One region of the Pseudoduganella sp. GW821-FHT12E03 genome, then DNA from elsewhere that is predicted to be linked to it. Evidence: predicted binding sites of a transcription regulator. Region 1 holds the regulator's gene; the other holds the start of a gene.
What was found. Region 1 encodes sigma-54, which starts transcription at its own class of promoters, with help from an activator protein. Its sites were predicted from a motif close to TGGCANGNAANCTGCTTT; they were not measured.

Region 1 (7,560 bases):
GAAATGACTGCCGCCGACATCCGGGAACAAGCCGATATTCACTTCCGGCATCGCCATTTTCGTGCGCTCCGTGACGATGCGCACGCCGCAGCCGGGTCCGCCCTGCGCAATGCCCATGCCGCCGCCCATCACCACGCCATCCATGATGGCGATATACGGTTTCGGGTAGTAATGGATCAGGTGGTTCAGCGCATATTCTTCCGTGAAAAAATCTTCCAGCAGCGCGCTGCCGCCCTGCGGTGTGGCTTTGCCGGCGTCATGGAAAAAGCGGATATCGCCGCCGGCGCACAGCGCTTTTTCACTGCTGCTGCGGATCACCACTGCCGCCACTTGCGGATCATCGCGCCAGGCCAGCAAGATGCCGGTCATGGCGCGCACCATGTCGAGCGACAGGGAATTCAATGCCTTCGGCCGGTCCAACGTGATAAACCCGGTTCCGTTGCTGATGTGGGTGAGGACATGTGTCACGACTGGTTCGCTCATGGCAGGCATCGCTGAATTGAAAGAAAGCTATTGTAGCGTCGCCATGGGAATAGTACAGGCGCAAAAAAGGGCGCCAACTGCGCCCTTTTCGTCCGAGTATCGGGGACCGCTTATGCGGTGGCGGCCGACTCGTCGTAATTATCCGGAAGGTGTTTGATCGCGGTGTGGTTATGCTCTTGTATCTTGCCTTTGTATTTCATAACCTGGCGATCCAGTTTATCGACCAGCGTATCGATGGCAGCGTACAAGTCTTGCGACAGGCTTTCCACGTACACGGTCTTGCCGGACATTCGCAGATTGATCTCGGCTTTTTGCCTTTTCTCTTTCTCGGTGAGGTTATCTACAGTCAGGATGACAGCAATATCAATTACTTGATCGAAATGACGTTTTACGCGTTCCAGTTTGTTCTGCACGTATTCGCGAATCGCGGGGGTCACTTCGAGATGATGTCCACTGATGGTGAGATTCATACACACTCCTAAAGATGAAGGTTCGTACGTATCACAGTTATGCTGTGGCGCGCAGGGGAACCCAGTAACACTACAGAGCTTTGCGCAGACTAACGGGCGGGATTTTCAATGCTTCGCGATATTTGGCAACAGTCCGTCGCGCAATTACCATGCCTTGTTCCCCCAGCATGTCCGCAATCTTACTGTCGGATAATGGATTTTTAGGGTCTTCTGCTCCTGTCAATTGCACGATCAGCGCCCGTATCGCCGTGGAGGACGCCTCTCCTCCTGCTTCTGTTGCGACGTGGCTGCCAAAGAAGTATTTCAACTCAAACATGCCATGGGGCGTGAGCATATATTTTTGAGTTGTTACACGAGAAATAGTGCTCTCGTGTAGACCCAGTGTATCAGCAATTTCACGCAACACAAGGGGCCGCATCGCTACCGCGCCGTGCGAGAAGAAATTCTTTTGCCGCTCAACGATGGCCTGGGCCACGCGCAAGATCGTGTCGAAGCGCTGGCGCATGTTTTTAATCAGCCACTTGGCTTCCTGCAACTGTGCGCCCATCGCGGATTCGCTCTTGCCCTGCTTCAACAAGTTCGCATACATCGCATTGACGCGCAGGCGCGGCATGACGTCGTTGTTCAGGGTCACTTGCCAGCCGTTGCGGGCTTTTTTCACAATCACGTCCGGCACCACGTAATCGGACACGTCCGATGCGAATTCCGCGCCCGGATGGGGATTGCACAGGCGAATCACCGCTTGCGCCTCGCGCAAGTCTTCATCGTCGCAATCGAGGGCTTTTTTCAGCTTGTTGAATTCGCGCTGGGCAAACCAGGTCAGGTGCTTGTCGACGATGACCAGCGCCATGCGGCGCGTCACCAGCGGCACATTCGGCATTTGCCTGATTTGCAATGCCAGGCATTCGGACGCGCTGCGCGCGCCCACGCCGGCCGGATCAAAACTTTGCAGCAAGGTCAGCGACGTGCGCAGCTCATCGAAGTCCACTTCCGCTTCTTCCGGCAGGCGGGCATGGATTTCTTCCAGCGACTCTTCGAGGTAACCGTTGTCGTCGAGCGCATCGATGATCAGTTCCATCAGGATGCGGTCGCGCTCTTCCGTCACCGTTACGCGCATTTGCTCCAGCAAATGTTCGCGCAGGGTGCAGTGGCTGGCTTCGATTTGCGGGCGGGAATCGTCGTCATCCGGACTCTTGGCCCGGCCGACATCGCTCCAGTCGCTGTCGCCGTCGGCCGCGCCGGCGTTGTCGCCCTCGCCGCCCTCGGCCCCGCCTTCATGCGGGGCGTCGCCATCGGCCGGCGCGGCGCCATCCGATGGCGGCTGCAAGGTGTCCGGCGTGGCTTCCGCGCCGTTTTGCACCGGCGCGCTGATGGCGCCATCGGCCAGCAGGCGCACCGAATGGTCGAGCGGATCGTCCAGGCGTTCCAGCAACGGGTTTTCGCCGAGGATTTGTTCCAGTTCCTGATGCAGCTCCAGGGTGGACAATTGCAGCAGGCGGATCGACTGCTGCAGCTGAGGAGTCAGCGCAAGGTGCTGCGAAGTGCGAAGTTGCAGTGACTGTTTCATGGTTCCTACATACGGAAATGTTCACCCAGGTAGACGCGGCGCACGGATTCGTCGGCGATGATGTCGTCCGGACGGCCCGAGGCTAGCACGGCGCCCTGGTTGATGATGTACGCGCGGTCGCAGATACCCAGCGTCTCGCGCACATTGTGGTCAGTGATCAGCACACCGATACCGCGCTCCTTGAGGAAACGGACAATGCGCTGGATCTCGATGACGGCAATCGGGTCGACGCCGGCAAAAGGTTCATCGAGCAGCACGAAGCGCGGATTGGTGGCCAGGGCGCGTGCGATTTCCACGCGGCGGCGCTCGCCGCCAGACAGGGACAGCGCCGCGTTTTCACGCAATTTCTCGATTTGCAGGTCCGCCAGCAGCCGGTTCAGCCGCTCGTCGATGTCTGCCTTCGCCAGCGGTTTGCCGTTGACCTTTTGGATCTCCAGCACCGCGCGGATATTTTCTTCCACCGTCAGCTTGCGGAATACCGACGCTTCCTGCGGCAGGTAGGACAGGCCCAGCGCCGCCCGCTGGTGGATCGGCATCGACGACACATCCCTGCCGGCAATCTCGATACTGCCCGCATCGGACGGCACCAGGCCCACGATCATGTAAAACGAGGTGGTCTTGCCCGCGCCGTTCGGCCCCAGCAAGCCCACCACTTCGCCGCATTCGACTTGCAGCGACACGTCATGCACCACCTGGCGCTTGCCATACGATTTTTGCAGGCCGCGCACCAGCAGGGTACTGCCGCAATTGGCCATGGGCGCCGCAACTGGCGCCGCAGCTTGAACTTCCGCCTGCGCCATCTTATTTCCCCGCCTCAGGCTGGGTTGCGCCGTCCGGCGGCGGACGCTTGGCTGACGGCTGAATCACCATCGTGCCGCGGCCCGCGCCCGGCTTGCTGTCGCCGGTCACGGTATTGCGCACGCTGAAGTATTCCTTGCGGCTGTCATAGGAAATGAATTCCCCCGCCACTTCATCGCTCGGACGGCTGCCTTCCAGGCGCTTGATGCGGGCTTTTGAAAACAGTTTGACCAGTTCAATGCGGCCATCGTAATCAATACGTTCGGCTTCGCCTTCAACCCATTGCTCGCCGTCGCCGTCGCGCTTCTGGCGGAACGTGGCCGGCTTGCCCGGCACGCCCGTCAACGTCACGTGCTGGTAGCCTTCCGGGTCTTGCGTCACGACCGCCTTGTCGGACTTCATGCGCAGGGTGCCGCGCGTGAGCACGACGTTGCCGCGCAAGGTGCGGATCTGCTTGACGTCGTCGAGGTCAGCCGTGTCGTACTGGATTTCCGTCGGCTTGTACGAGTCCGCCTTTTCCGCGTGGCTGGCGCCGATCGCCAGCAGCAGCGCGGCTGCCGCCGCAATATATTTAATCGCCATATATCACATTTCCGATATGTGGATGCCCGGCCTGAAGGCCCTGCACCCATGTATTAATATGTGGATGCCCGGCCTGAAGGCCCTGCACCCATGTGTTGCTATGGTTGCGCCTTGGGTGGCAACACGATGGAACCACGGCCTTGCAAGTGCACTTCGCGCGTCGCGTTATTGGCGCGCATGCCTTGCGCCGTCATGCTGGCGCCGCCCTGCACCACTTGCACCGGCTGGTCCGTTTCCATCCGGTCTTCGTCCGGATACACCGTCATCGCCTGCGTGGTCATCACCATCGCGGCCGACTTGCCGCTGGCGGCGCGGTCCACGCGCACATTGTCTTTCAGGGTCACGCGCGTATTGTTTTCATCCACGCGCGCGCGCGCCGCATGAATATCCATCGGTGGGTGGCCTTCCCCCATGCTGCGCACCACCGGCTGCTCGATGTCGGAGATATCGCCGACCGGGCGGTGCACCAGCTTGTCGCCGGAGACGATGTAACTGGGCTTGCCATCCTTGCCCATGCGGACGGCGGAAAAGCGTTCAATGATGTAATCGGGCTCATTGGCGCGCAAATCCGCCTGCAAGTCATCGGCGCTGCGGTTCAGCAATTGCACCAGCCAGAACGAGCCGCACGCAAACAGCACGCCGGCCGTCAGGGTCAGTCCCAGGCGCCAGCGGTGAGCGGTTTTTTCCTTGCGCATGCTTATTTACCCGGGTTCATACCAGGAACTGGGCCATGACACGGTCATAGTTGCCCGTCGCCCGCAGCACGAATTCACACACTTCACGTACCGCGCCACGGCCGCCATGCGCCTCCGTCACGTGGTGCACGCGGCTCAGCACATCGACGCGCGCATTCGGTACCGCCACCGCGAAACCAACGCGCGACAGGATCGTCAAATCCACCACGTCGTCGCCAATAAAGGCCACTTCTTCTTCGCTCAGGCCGGTCTTGGCCAGCAAATCCTTGAAGGGCGTCAGCTTGTCGTGGCCGCCCTGGTGCACGAATTCAATGCCCAGGTCGCGCGCCCGCGCCACCACCACAGCCGAGCGGCGCGCGCTGATGATGGCGGTCTTGATGCCGGCTTCCTGCAGCAGCTTGATGCCGAGGCCATCTTGCACGTTAAAGGTTTTCATCATTTCACCTTCGGGACCGTAATGCAGGCTGCCATCGGTCAGCACGCCATCGACGTCGAAGATAAACAGTTTGACTTTCGCGGCGCGCGCGACGTTCACGAGATCGTAAGCCTTGCTCATCAAATCACCTTGGCACGGGTCAGGTCGTGGATATGCAGGGCGCCAACCAGGTTGCCCTCTTGGTCCGTCACCAGCATCTGGTTGATGCGGAATTGTTCCATGATGGCGACCGCGTCCACGGCCAGCTTGTCCGGCGAAATCGTGTGCGGATTCACGTGCATGACGTCCCGGATCACGACTTGGCTGAAATCCTGCACTTTTTCTATCATGCGGCGCAAATCGCCGTCGGTAAACACGCCCAGCGGCTTGCCGTCGCCATCGACGATGGCGGTCATGCCCATGCCTTTTTGCGTGATTTCCAGCAGCGCGTCCGGCAAGCGGGTATCGGCCTTGACGGCCGGCACCGCGTCGCCGGTGCGCATGACGTCGCGCACGTGGGTCAGCAGGCGGCGGCCCAGCGCGCCGCCCGGGTGCGAGCGGGCAAAGTCTTCTTCCTTAAAGCCGCGCAAGTCCAGCAGCGCCACGGCCAGTGCATCGCCCAGCGCCAGGGTCACGGTGGTGCTGGCGGTCGGCGCCAGGTTCAGCGGGCACGCTTCTTTTTCCACCGATACGTCCAGGTGCACGTCGGCCAGTTGCGCCAGGCTCGAGCCCGGCTTACCGGTAATGGAAATCACGGTGCCGCCCATGCGTTTCAGGACCGGCAGGATCGCCATCAATTCCGAACTTTCGCCGGAATATGAAATCGCAATGAACGCGTCGTCGGCCGTCACCATGCCCAGGTCGCCGTGCGCGGCTTCGGCCGGGTGCACGAACAGGGCCGGAGTGCCGGTGGACGCCAGGGTGGCGGCAATCTTGCGGGCAATGTGACCGGATTTACCAATGCCGGACACGACAACGCGTCCTTTACAATTAAGCAACATAGCGACCGCCTTGCCCACGCTGTCGTCTGTTGCCAGGCGGGCGTGCAGGGCGGCGATGGCATCGCCCTCGATTTGCAGGGTTTCGCGCGCCAGTTGCAGCGCGCGCTCCGCGGTCTTGTTGTCAAAAGCTTTCAGCATAGGTTTTTCATCGGTTACACTCATGCCGGAAGTATAGCCGAATTGCGTAAGCAAAAAACTTGCCAGTCCTGAATAACAACGGAACCGCCGCCACCTGGATCGACGACTGAATGTTTTCTCCGCTTGAACTGACCCTCTTGCTGCTGGGCAGCGCTGTACTGGGCGTGGTCGCGTTCAGGATGATGCACCTCCCCCCGATGCTGGGCTATCTGGCCGTCGGCATTGTCATCGGTCCCCACGCGCTGGGGCTGGCCGAACAGAGTGAAGCGAGCCATATCCTCGCGGAATTCGGCGTGGTCTTCCTGATGTTTTCCATCGGCCTGGAATTCTCGCTGCCTAAATTGATGGCCATGCGCAACATCGTGTTCGGCCTCGGCATGGCGCAGGTGGCGCTGACCATCGTGGCCGCCATGGGACTGGGCTGGATCCTGTCCGTGCAATTGCCGGGCCTGCACATCAGCTGGCAAGCCGCGTTTGCGCTGGGTGGTGCGCTGGCCATGTCGTCCACCGCGATCGTGGTGAAAATGCTCACGGAGCGGTTGGAACTGGAAAGCGAACACGGCCGCAAGATCATCGGCATCCTGCTGTTCCAGGATCTGGCCGTGGTGCCCTTGCTGATCCTGATTCCTTCGCTGGCGAAAAACCCCGATGACTTGGCGGAAACGCTGGCCTGGGCGGCCGGCAAGGCCACCCTGGTGCTGGTGCTGCTGCTGTTCGTGGGCCAGAAACTGGTGCGGGGCTGGTTTACCATCGTCGTCAAGCGCCGCTCGCAAGAGCTGTTCATGCTGAACCTGCTGCTGATCACCCTGGGCGCGGCCTGGATCACGGAAAAAGCTGGCCTGTCGATGGCGCTGGGCGCCTTCGTGGCCGGCATGCTGATTTCCGAAACCGAATACAAGCACCAGGTGGAAGAAGACATCAAGCCGTTCCGCGACGTGCTGCTGGGACTGTTCTTTATTAACGTTGGCATGTTACTCAACGTCAAGCTGGTCATCGACAACTGGTGGCTGGTGCTGGTGTTGCTGGCCGGCCCGGTCTTGCTGAAATTTGCCCTGATAGCCGGCCTGGCCAAGCTGTTCGGCTCGTCCGACGGCGTGTCGATGCGCACCGGCCTGGCGCTGGCGCAGGCCGGTGAATTCGGTTTCGTCCTGCTGAACCTGGCGGACGGGAATTCCATGATGGACCCGTTCATCGTGCAGGTGGTGCTGGCGTCGATGGTGCTGTCGATGTTGCTGGCGCCGTTCATCATTGCCAAGTCCGACCAGCTGGTCATGAAAGTGTCCAGCAACGAATGGATGATGCAATCGCTGGCGCTGACCAAGATCGCCTCGCGCACCATGACACAGCAAAAGCACGTGATCGTCGCTGGTTTCGGCCGCAGCGGCCAGAGCCTGGCCACCCTGCTGACCGA
Region 2 (7,560 bases), on a different contig from region 1:
AGTGGCGGCTTTATATTCGGATATCTGATGGCATCCCAACGCAAGCGCACATTGATAACGGCGTGCGGACTGGCTGCCGGCATGCTGGCACTGGGCCCGGCACTGGCCCACGCCGCACCGCCGCAACCGGTCACGCTCTTGCTGGGCGACGCGCTCGATGCGCAAGGCCGGCAAAAGCCGCTCAAGCCCTGGCGGCGTAAATTGTTCGACTACCTCGAGCAAGAGCTCAACATCACCTTCAACATCAAGAGTTATCCGTGGCCGCGCGCCGAACGCAACGCCCGCACCGGCGCGGGCCTGATCTTCGGTTTACCAAAGACCGGCGAGCGCCTGCGCGAGCTGCACTATTCCGATATCGTGGGCAGCAATACACTGTGGCTGGTCACGCGCAGCGACGCCACCTTTCCGTTCACCTCCCTCGATGATTTACAGGGCAAGACGGTGGGCGCAGTGCGCGGCTATACCTATGGCGATGAATTCGAACGCCGCCGCAACAAGCTGTTTCGGGTGGAAGACGACATCGCTTCGCGCGCGGCGCGTCTGCAGCGGCTGCTGTTGAAACGGGTCGACGCGGTCTTGCTGGTGCAGCCCGCCGGGGAATCCGCCCAAGACATCGAGATGGAGTTGCGCGCGTTCATTGCCCCGTATCTCAAAGACATGAACCTGGCGCCGGACGTCAGCCTGTCGGTGTTGCCGCAACCGGTACAAACCGACAATGGCGAACACTTTGCCATTGCCTATGGCCAAGACAACGGCCTGATCGACCGCATCAATGCCGCGCTGGCGCGCCAGCGTCGCCGCACGGCGCAACGCTGAATGTTCTTGCGGCCGGCGCGGCCCACCGAAGGCGCCGCCTGCGGCCGGATTATCGTTACCAATCAGCAACATCACAGTGTCGGATTTTTTTACACTTGTGTCGGCTCAAGAAATGTCAACGGTGCAACTCATTGATTTTACGACAGTAATATTGATGGCATGCAAATTGCTAAAAGTAGCACTGAAGTAACTTAACTTTCCTATAGGCCAACAATCATGAAAAAAGCGCTTCTTGCCGCCGCCCTGCTGACCGCCACCCAATTCGCCCAGGCTGCCGTGATCAGCCATTCCACCACCGGCCTGTCGTCGCCTACGTCTACCATCACCTTTGACGAGCATGTGCTCGGCGGCAGCGCCAGCGTCACCACCGAATGGGCGGCGGAAGGCGTGAGTTTTACGCCATTCCTGCGTTATTCGCCCCAGGAAGGCTTCCCCAACATCACCGGCGCCACGCTGGGCAATTTTCAGCCGGGTCCGTCTCCAACCACGTTCGAGCTGAATTTCACCAACGTGCAATCGGGGGCGGCGTTTGCCATGGCGTCCAACTCTTCGGTATGGACATTTGAAGCGCTGCTGGGCAATACCGTGCTGGACTCGTTTACGACCGAAGTTGGCCTCGGCGACGATAACTTCTACGGCTTCTCCGGCTTTAACTTCGACGCCATTCGCGTGATCGGCGACGACTACATGTTGCTCGACAACGTGCAACTGAACACCGCGCAATCGAGCAATGTTCCCGAGCCGGCCTCCATGATGCTGTTTGGCCTGGGCCTGGCAGGCCTGGCGGCTGCCCGCCGCCGCAAGCAAGCCTGATATCCCTCCAAGTGCGCATGGATTCCCATGCGCACTTCATCGTCATGCCCCCCCCCCGCACGCATGGTTTGCGCTTGCCCCGCCTGCCAGCGCAGCCGCACAGCGCAACGCTGAAACCTGGCCGCACCGGCGGTTTTCCGCACGTTTTTACATATTTCCGCATAACCGTACAAGCAGCGCCCGCCCGCCCCGCAAGATACCGCGCCGGCGCCGCAGTTTGCGCTTGCCCTGCCATTTCGCCTTGGGGATAATGCACGCGCATCGACCCTCACCAAGGAGACACAATGAAGTTCCAACGCACCATGGGCGCACTCGCCCTGCTGGGCGCCATCAGCGCCATGAACACCGCAGCGGCCCAGGAAACCGTCAAGATTGGCCACACCGGTCCCCTGTCCGGCGCGCAGGCGTTTTCCGGCAAAGACAATGAAAACGGCGCCCGCCTGGCGATCGAAGAATTGAACGCCAAACCGATCACCGTGGGCGGCAAGAAAATCAAGTTCGAACTGCTGTCGGAAGATGACCAGGGCGATCCCAAAGCCGGCGTGCAAGTCGCGCAAAAATTCATCGACAGCGGCGTGCGTTACGTGGTCGGTCCTTACAATTCCGGCGTCGCCATCCCGGCTTCCCGCGCCTACAACGATGCCGGCACCCTGATCGCCACCGTCGCCACCAACCCGAAAGTCACGCAGCAAGGCTATAAGGGCGTGTTCCGCGTGAACGCCAGCGATACCCAGTTGGGCTCGAAAATGGCGCTGTATGCCGCCAAGGAATTGAAGGCCAAAACCGTGGCCGTGATCGATGACCGCACCGCGTTTGGCCAAGGCCTGGCGGAAGAATTCAAAAAGCAGGCCAAGGCGTCCGGCCTGGCGGTCGCGGGTCACGAATACACCACCGACAAGGCCGTGGATTTCACCGCCATCCTGACCAAGCTGAAAGCCAAGAATGTCGAAGCGATCTTCTTCGGCGGCTATGCGCCACAAGCCGCGCCGATGGCGCGCCAAATGAAACAGTTGGGCATCAATGCCAAGCTGCTGGGCGGCGACACCATTTGTACCGCGGAAATGGGCAAGCTGGGCGGCGACGCCGTGGGCGACAACGTGCTGTGCTCGCAAGGCGGCGCGATCCTCGACAAGGCGGCGGCCGGCCCGCAATTCAAGGCCGCCTTCAAGAAGCGCTATAACCGGGAACCGGATGTGTACGCGGCGACCTATTATGACGCCACCATGATGTACGCCAGCGCCATGCAAAAGGTGAACTCGACCGACCCGGCCAAGGTTGGCCCGTCCATCAGCGGCGGCGCCTACAAGGGCGTGATGGGCACCTATTCGTTCGACGCCAAGGGTGACATGAAGGAATCGCTGGTGACCATCTTCAACTTCAAGAACGGCGCGCCGGCGCCAATTTCCAGCTATTGATCCAGCCGCTGATCCAGTAACGGCGCCAGCAACATGCGGGTGCCGTTGCGCCGGTCCGGCGACGGCAGCAACAGGGTGGAATACTCCCGCAAGCGCCCCAGCGGGCGGGCCAGGATGTCATTGATCAGCCGGGCTGGAATCCCAGCCAGCTCAGCGTACGTGTATGCGGTACCCTCGCCAAAGGCGGCGCGGGTCAGCAAAGCTACTGCCACTTTCTCGGCAGTGTAATCATCAAGTCGGCGCGTCATGGCGCCAGTCTAATCCAGCGGCCGGGACGGTGGCGCAGGATACCGTCAAGCAAAGTGCCCGGATCCGGGCAATGCTGCCCTGCAGCGGGCAACCGCCGCCGGCCACGGCCAGCCGGCCATGGCGTCCAAGTGGTTGAAATATCACGGCATTTCGCTACCGGGTGCGGGTGGCACGGCGATTGCAATGACGTCCGCATGTTCAACCCGCAACCAACTGATATGGCTCAAGCGCCAACAGCATCAGCGCCACGGCGTTGTGGTTATTACATGGAAATGAATTGGCTCCATGTAAATCTCACCCAATAAAAAAGCAGTCCCGCAGGACTGCTTTTTATTCCGGCAAAAAACCGGCTACCGCTTATGCTTTTTTGCCGCGGCGGCGCGCTGCCACCAAGCCGCCCAAGCCCAGCAGCATCAGCGCCCCGGTTGCCGGCTCAGGTACGTCGACCGGTGGGACACGGGAACCGAAGCCATCGATATAGGCGTAGCCAAAGTGGCCGGTCGGATCGCAATCCGCCACCAGCAGCGACAGCGTGAAATCGTGGCCAGCCAGCAATGCGTCGATGGCCAGCTGTTCGATTTGCCAGTCGGCGGTATAGAACACGCCATTGAGCTCGGTGAAGCGGGTATCCACACCGCCACCGCCGGCGCCGGCGTTGTAGACACGGCTGATCAGCTGGGTATTGGTGGTGTCGTCATGCAAAGACACGACCACTTCGGCGGAATTGTCTTCCGCGTGGCCGCCATTTTCCAGTACGGCTTTCCAGGCAAAGAAGATGTTCGCGTCGGTGTAGTTCAACACTTTCTGGCTGATCACCGAAGCATAGCCGCCGAAGAACAAGTCTTCGGTGCGGAACGAGTAATTACCGGAATAAACCGTGCTGCCCAGTGCGGCGCCGAGGTTGCCGTCCACGGTGCCAACGGTATTGATCGTCGAGCGGTTGGCGGCGTTGTCGTACAGGCTGCCACCTGGCAGGAAGTCGCTTGGCGCGATGGCCGAATTCGGAATGCCGCCGCGGTAGCCGCCGCCGGTGGTCCAGCCATTGGTGGTGCCATCTTCAAAGCCGCCGTTCACGAACGGCATGGCGCTGGCGGCGTTGGCGAGCAGGAACAATGCTGCTGCGGACAATACTTTATGGAGTTTCATGGGCTAGGTCCCTAGTTGATTTGTGGAAAAAATTATAATGTTGCCATTTAACCCTTAGCACGAACCATGCCACAAACTTAAGTATTTGAAAACAATGTGAAAAAATTATTATCGCCGAGATAATGTTAATTTTTCCGACACTATGCTTGCATGGTGATAGTTGTCGACGGAAATAAAAAAAAGGGTTACAGACCGAAGTCTGTAACCCTTTTCCGTGTACTGCCGAATTGTGGTGCCGGAGATAGGAGTCGAACCTACGACCTTCGCATTACGAATGCGCTGCTCTACCAACTGAGCTACACCGGCGAAACCTGTCTACGCAAGTTGCGGCTCATCACTGAAGCCCGCTGCGTAAGAGGCTCGCATTCTAACAAACAATTTTCAGAATGCGCAAGAGTGATTTTTTATTTATGCAACAACGGGCGAAATTACTCGCCGTGGTAACCCGTCACCACCGCCACTTCATCGCGCGAACCCAGGAATACCGGGACGCGCTGGTGCAATTTGGATGGCTGGATGTCCAGGATGCGCTGCTTGCCGTCGGTGGCGGCGCCGCCGGCCTGCTCCACGATGAGAGCCATCGGGTTCGCTTCATACATCAGACGCAGCTTGCCTGGCTGAGATGGATCGCGCAGGTCGGCCGGGTACATGAAGACGCCGCCGCGGTTCAGGATACGGTGCACGTCGGCCACCATCGACGCGATCCAGCGCATGTTGAAATTCTTGCCGCGCGGACCGGTGTCGCCGGCCAGCAATTCGTCGATGTAGCGCTTGACCGGGGCATGCCAGTGGCGCGAATTCGACATGTTGATGGCGAATTCCTTGGTGGCGGCAGGAATTTGCATGCCGCGCTGGGTCAGCACCCACGAACCCATTTCGCGGTCCAGGGTGAAGCAGTTGACGCCGTTGCCGGTGGTGAGCACCAGCTGGGTTTGCGGGCCGTACACGGCATAGCCGGCGGCGACCTGCTTGCTGCCCGGTTGCAGGAAATCCTGCTCGGACGGATCTTTCATACCTTCCGGTGCTTTCAGCACGGAGAAGATGGTGCCGATCGACACGTTGACGTCGATGTTCGACGAACCGTCCAGCGGATCGAACACCAGCAGGTATTCGCCCATCGGGTAGCGGTTTGGAATGCGGTGGATGGTTTCCATTTCTTCGGACGCCATGGCCGCCAGGTGGCCGCCCCACTCATTCGCTTCCAGCAGGATTTCGTTGGAAATCACGTCCAGCTTCTTTTGCACTTCGCCCTGCACGTTTTCCGATTCCAGCGCGCCCAGCACGTCGCCCAGGGCGCCTTTGCCGACGCTGTGGCTGATGGTTTTGCAGGAGCGGGCCACCACTTCGATCAACAGGCGCAGTTCGGCCGGGATCGAGCTGTGCAGACGTTGTTCTTCGACCAGGTATTGGGTCAGGCTGATGCGTTTCATGGATTCCCTTGCTGTGGTAATAGGTAAAAATGGGTAAATCAAAAACTCGTTGTCTTAGTTGGCGAGCGCCTTGCTGACCACTTCATTGACGTCATTCGACAAGCCCACGCTGGAGGCGACTTTTTCCAGGGCGCGGCGCATTTGGTCCTGCAAATCCGGCACATAGCGGCGCCAGCGGTCCAGGCTACGCGCCAGGCGCGCGGCCACCTGCGGGTTGATAGAATTGAGCAAGATGACATTTTCCGCCCACAGTGCATAGCCGCTGCCGTCGTGCGCATGGAATTGCGCCGGGTTGGCGTTGCAATAGCTGAACAGCAGGCTGCGTGCGCGGTTTGGATTCTTGACGTTGAAGGCGGGATGCTGCATCAGCTCACGCACCTTGCCGATGCCGGTGTGCGGGCTGGCGCCCTGCATCGCAAACCATTTGTCGATCACCAGCGCCTCGTTCTCGAACTCGTCATAGAAACGCTGCAGGAACGGCGCCGCATCGGAACCGCTGTGGATCAGCGACACCAGCGCGGCCGAACGGTCCGTCATGTTGGTGGCGTCGTCAAACTGCTGCTGCGCCAGCTTCAGTTCGGCCGGCCCCGGATCGATCATCAGGTAAGCCAGCGCCAGGTTTTTCAGGCCGCGCTTGCCGGCCGACAGCGCATCGGGGCTGTACGGCCCCGGCGTCAGGTTCGCTTCATACTGCGCCAGCAATTCCGGCGCCAATTCGCGCGCCAGGGTGCGGCGCATGAACTGGCGCGCCGCGTGAATCGCTTGCGGATCGACCACGTCCATGTTTTCCGCAATGATGGTTTCCGATGGCAGGATCAAGGCCTGTTCGCGGAACGCCGGATCCAGGGTGGCGTCGCTCAGCACGGCGCGCTGGGCCGCGATGAAGGTGTCGTCCAAGGTCAGTTCGGCGCCGGCCGCGGCGGCGTTGGCCAGCTTGCGCAACCGCTCCATGGCCAGGCGCTGGCCCGCTTCCCAGCGGTTCACCGCGTCGCTGTCGTAACGGAACAGGTGCAGCAATTCCTCGTCCGTGTAATCGTATTCCAGCACCACCGGCGCGGAAAAATCGCGCAAGATCGACGGCACCGGCTTTTCCTTGACGTTGGTGAAGCGGAAAGTCTGCTCGGCTGCCGTGAAATCGAGCACGGCCGTGGTGGCGCCCACCACTTTGCCGTCCACCGCCAGCGCAATGTCATGGCCTTCGCTGTCGAGCAGGCCGATCGCCACCGGAATGTGGAACGGCAGCTTGTCGGTCTGTCCCGGCGTGTCCGGGCAGCGCTGGCGCAGGGTGATTTCATAGGTCTGGTCGGCGGCATCGTAGGTCGTCACCGCCGTCACGACCGGGGTGCCGGCCTGGCTGTACCAGCGCTCGAACTGGGTCAGGTCGACGCCATTCGCATCCGCCATCGCGGCGCGGAAATCATCGCACTGCACGGCTTGGCCGTCATGGCGCTCGAAGTACAGGTCCATGCCTTTGCGGAAACCTTCGCGGCCCAGCAGGGTCTGGTACATGCGCACCACTTCCGCGCCTTTTTCGTACACGGTGACCGTGTAGAAGTTATTGATCTCGACAAACGAGTCGGGACGCACGGGGTGCGCCATCGGCCCCGCGTCCTCCGGGAATTGCGCCTGGCGCAGGGTGCGGACCTGATCGATCCGGGTCACGGCGCGCCCGCTGGCGGTACCGATCATGT

Region 2: a site for sigma-54 is predicted at 4,494-4,511, ahead of AC1RRC_RS18930 (PEP-CTERM sorting domain-containing protein). Genes of this name have one in related genera too.

What each region holds. Positions count from the first base shown of each region.
Region 1 is NZ_JBXAQJ010000010.1:2,991-10,550, reverse strand. It holds gene AC1RRC_RS23845 (enoyl-CoA hydratase/isomerase family protein) at 1-483, opposite strand, end outside; gene hpf (ribosome hibernation-promoting factor, HPF/YfiA family) at 594-953, opposite strand; gene AC1RRC_RS23835 (RNA polymerase factor sigma-54) at 1,024-2,520, opposite strand; gene lptB (LPS export ABC transporter ATP-binding protein) at 2,526-3,320, opposite strand; gene lptA (lipopolysaccharide transport periplasmic protein LptA) at 3,322-3,900, opposite strand; gene lptC (LPS export ABC transporter periplasmic protein LptC) at 3,999-4,595, opposite strand; gene AC1RRC_RS23815 (KdsC family phosphatase) at 4,612-5,151, opposite strand; gene AC1RRC_RS23810 (KpsF/GutQ family sugar-phosphate isomerase) at 5,151-6,149, opposite strand; gene AC1RRC_RS23805 (monovalent cation:proton antiporter-2 (CPA2) family protein) at 6,260-7,560, shown strand, end outside.
Region 2 is NZ_JBXAQJ010000007.1:178,482-186,041, reverse strand. It holds gene AC1RRC_RS18950 (substrate-binding periplasmic protein) at 28-816, shown strand; gene AC1RRC_RS18945 (PEP-CTERM sorting domain-containing protein) at 1,033-1,629, shown strand; gene AC1RRC_RS18940 (branched-chain amino acid ABC transporter substrate-binding protein) at 1,914-3,044, shown strand; gene AC1RRC_RS18935 (hypothetical protein) at 3,038-3,292, opposite strand; gene AC1RRC_RS18930 (PEP-CTERM sorting domain-containing protein) at 3,651-4,439, opposite strand; tRNA gene AC1RRC_RS18925 (tRNA-Thr) at 4,670-4,745, opposite strand; gene AC1RRC_RS18920 (class 1 fructose-bisphosphatase) at 4,868-5,869, opposite strand; gene pepN (aminopeptidase N) at 5,924-7,560, opposite strand, start outside.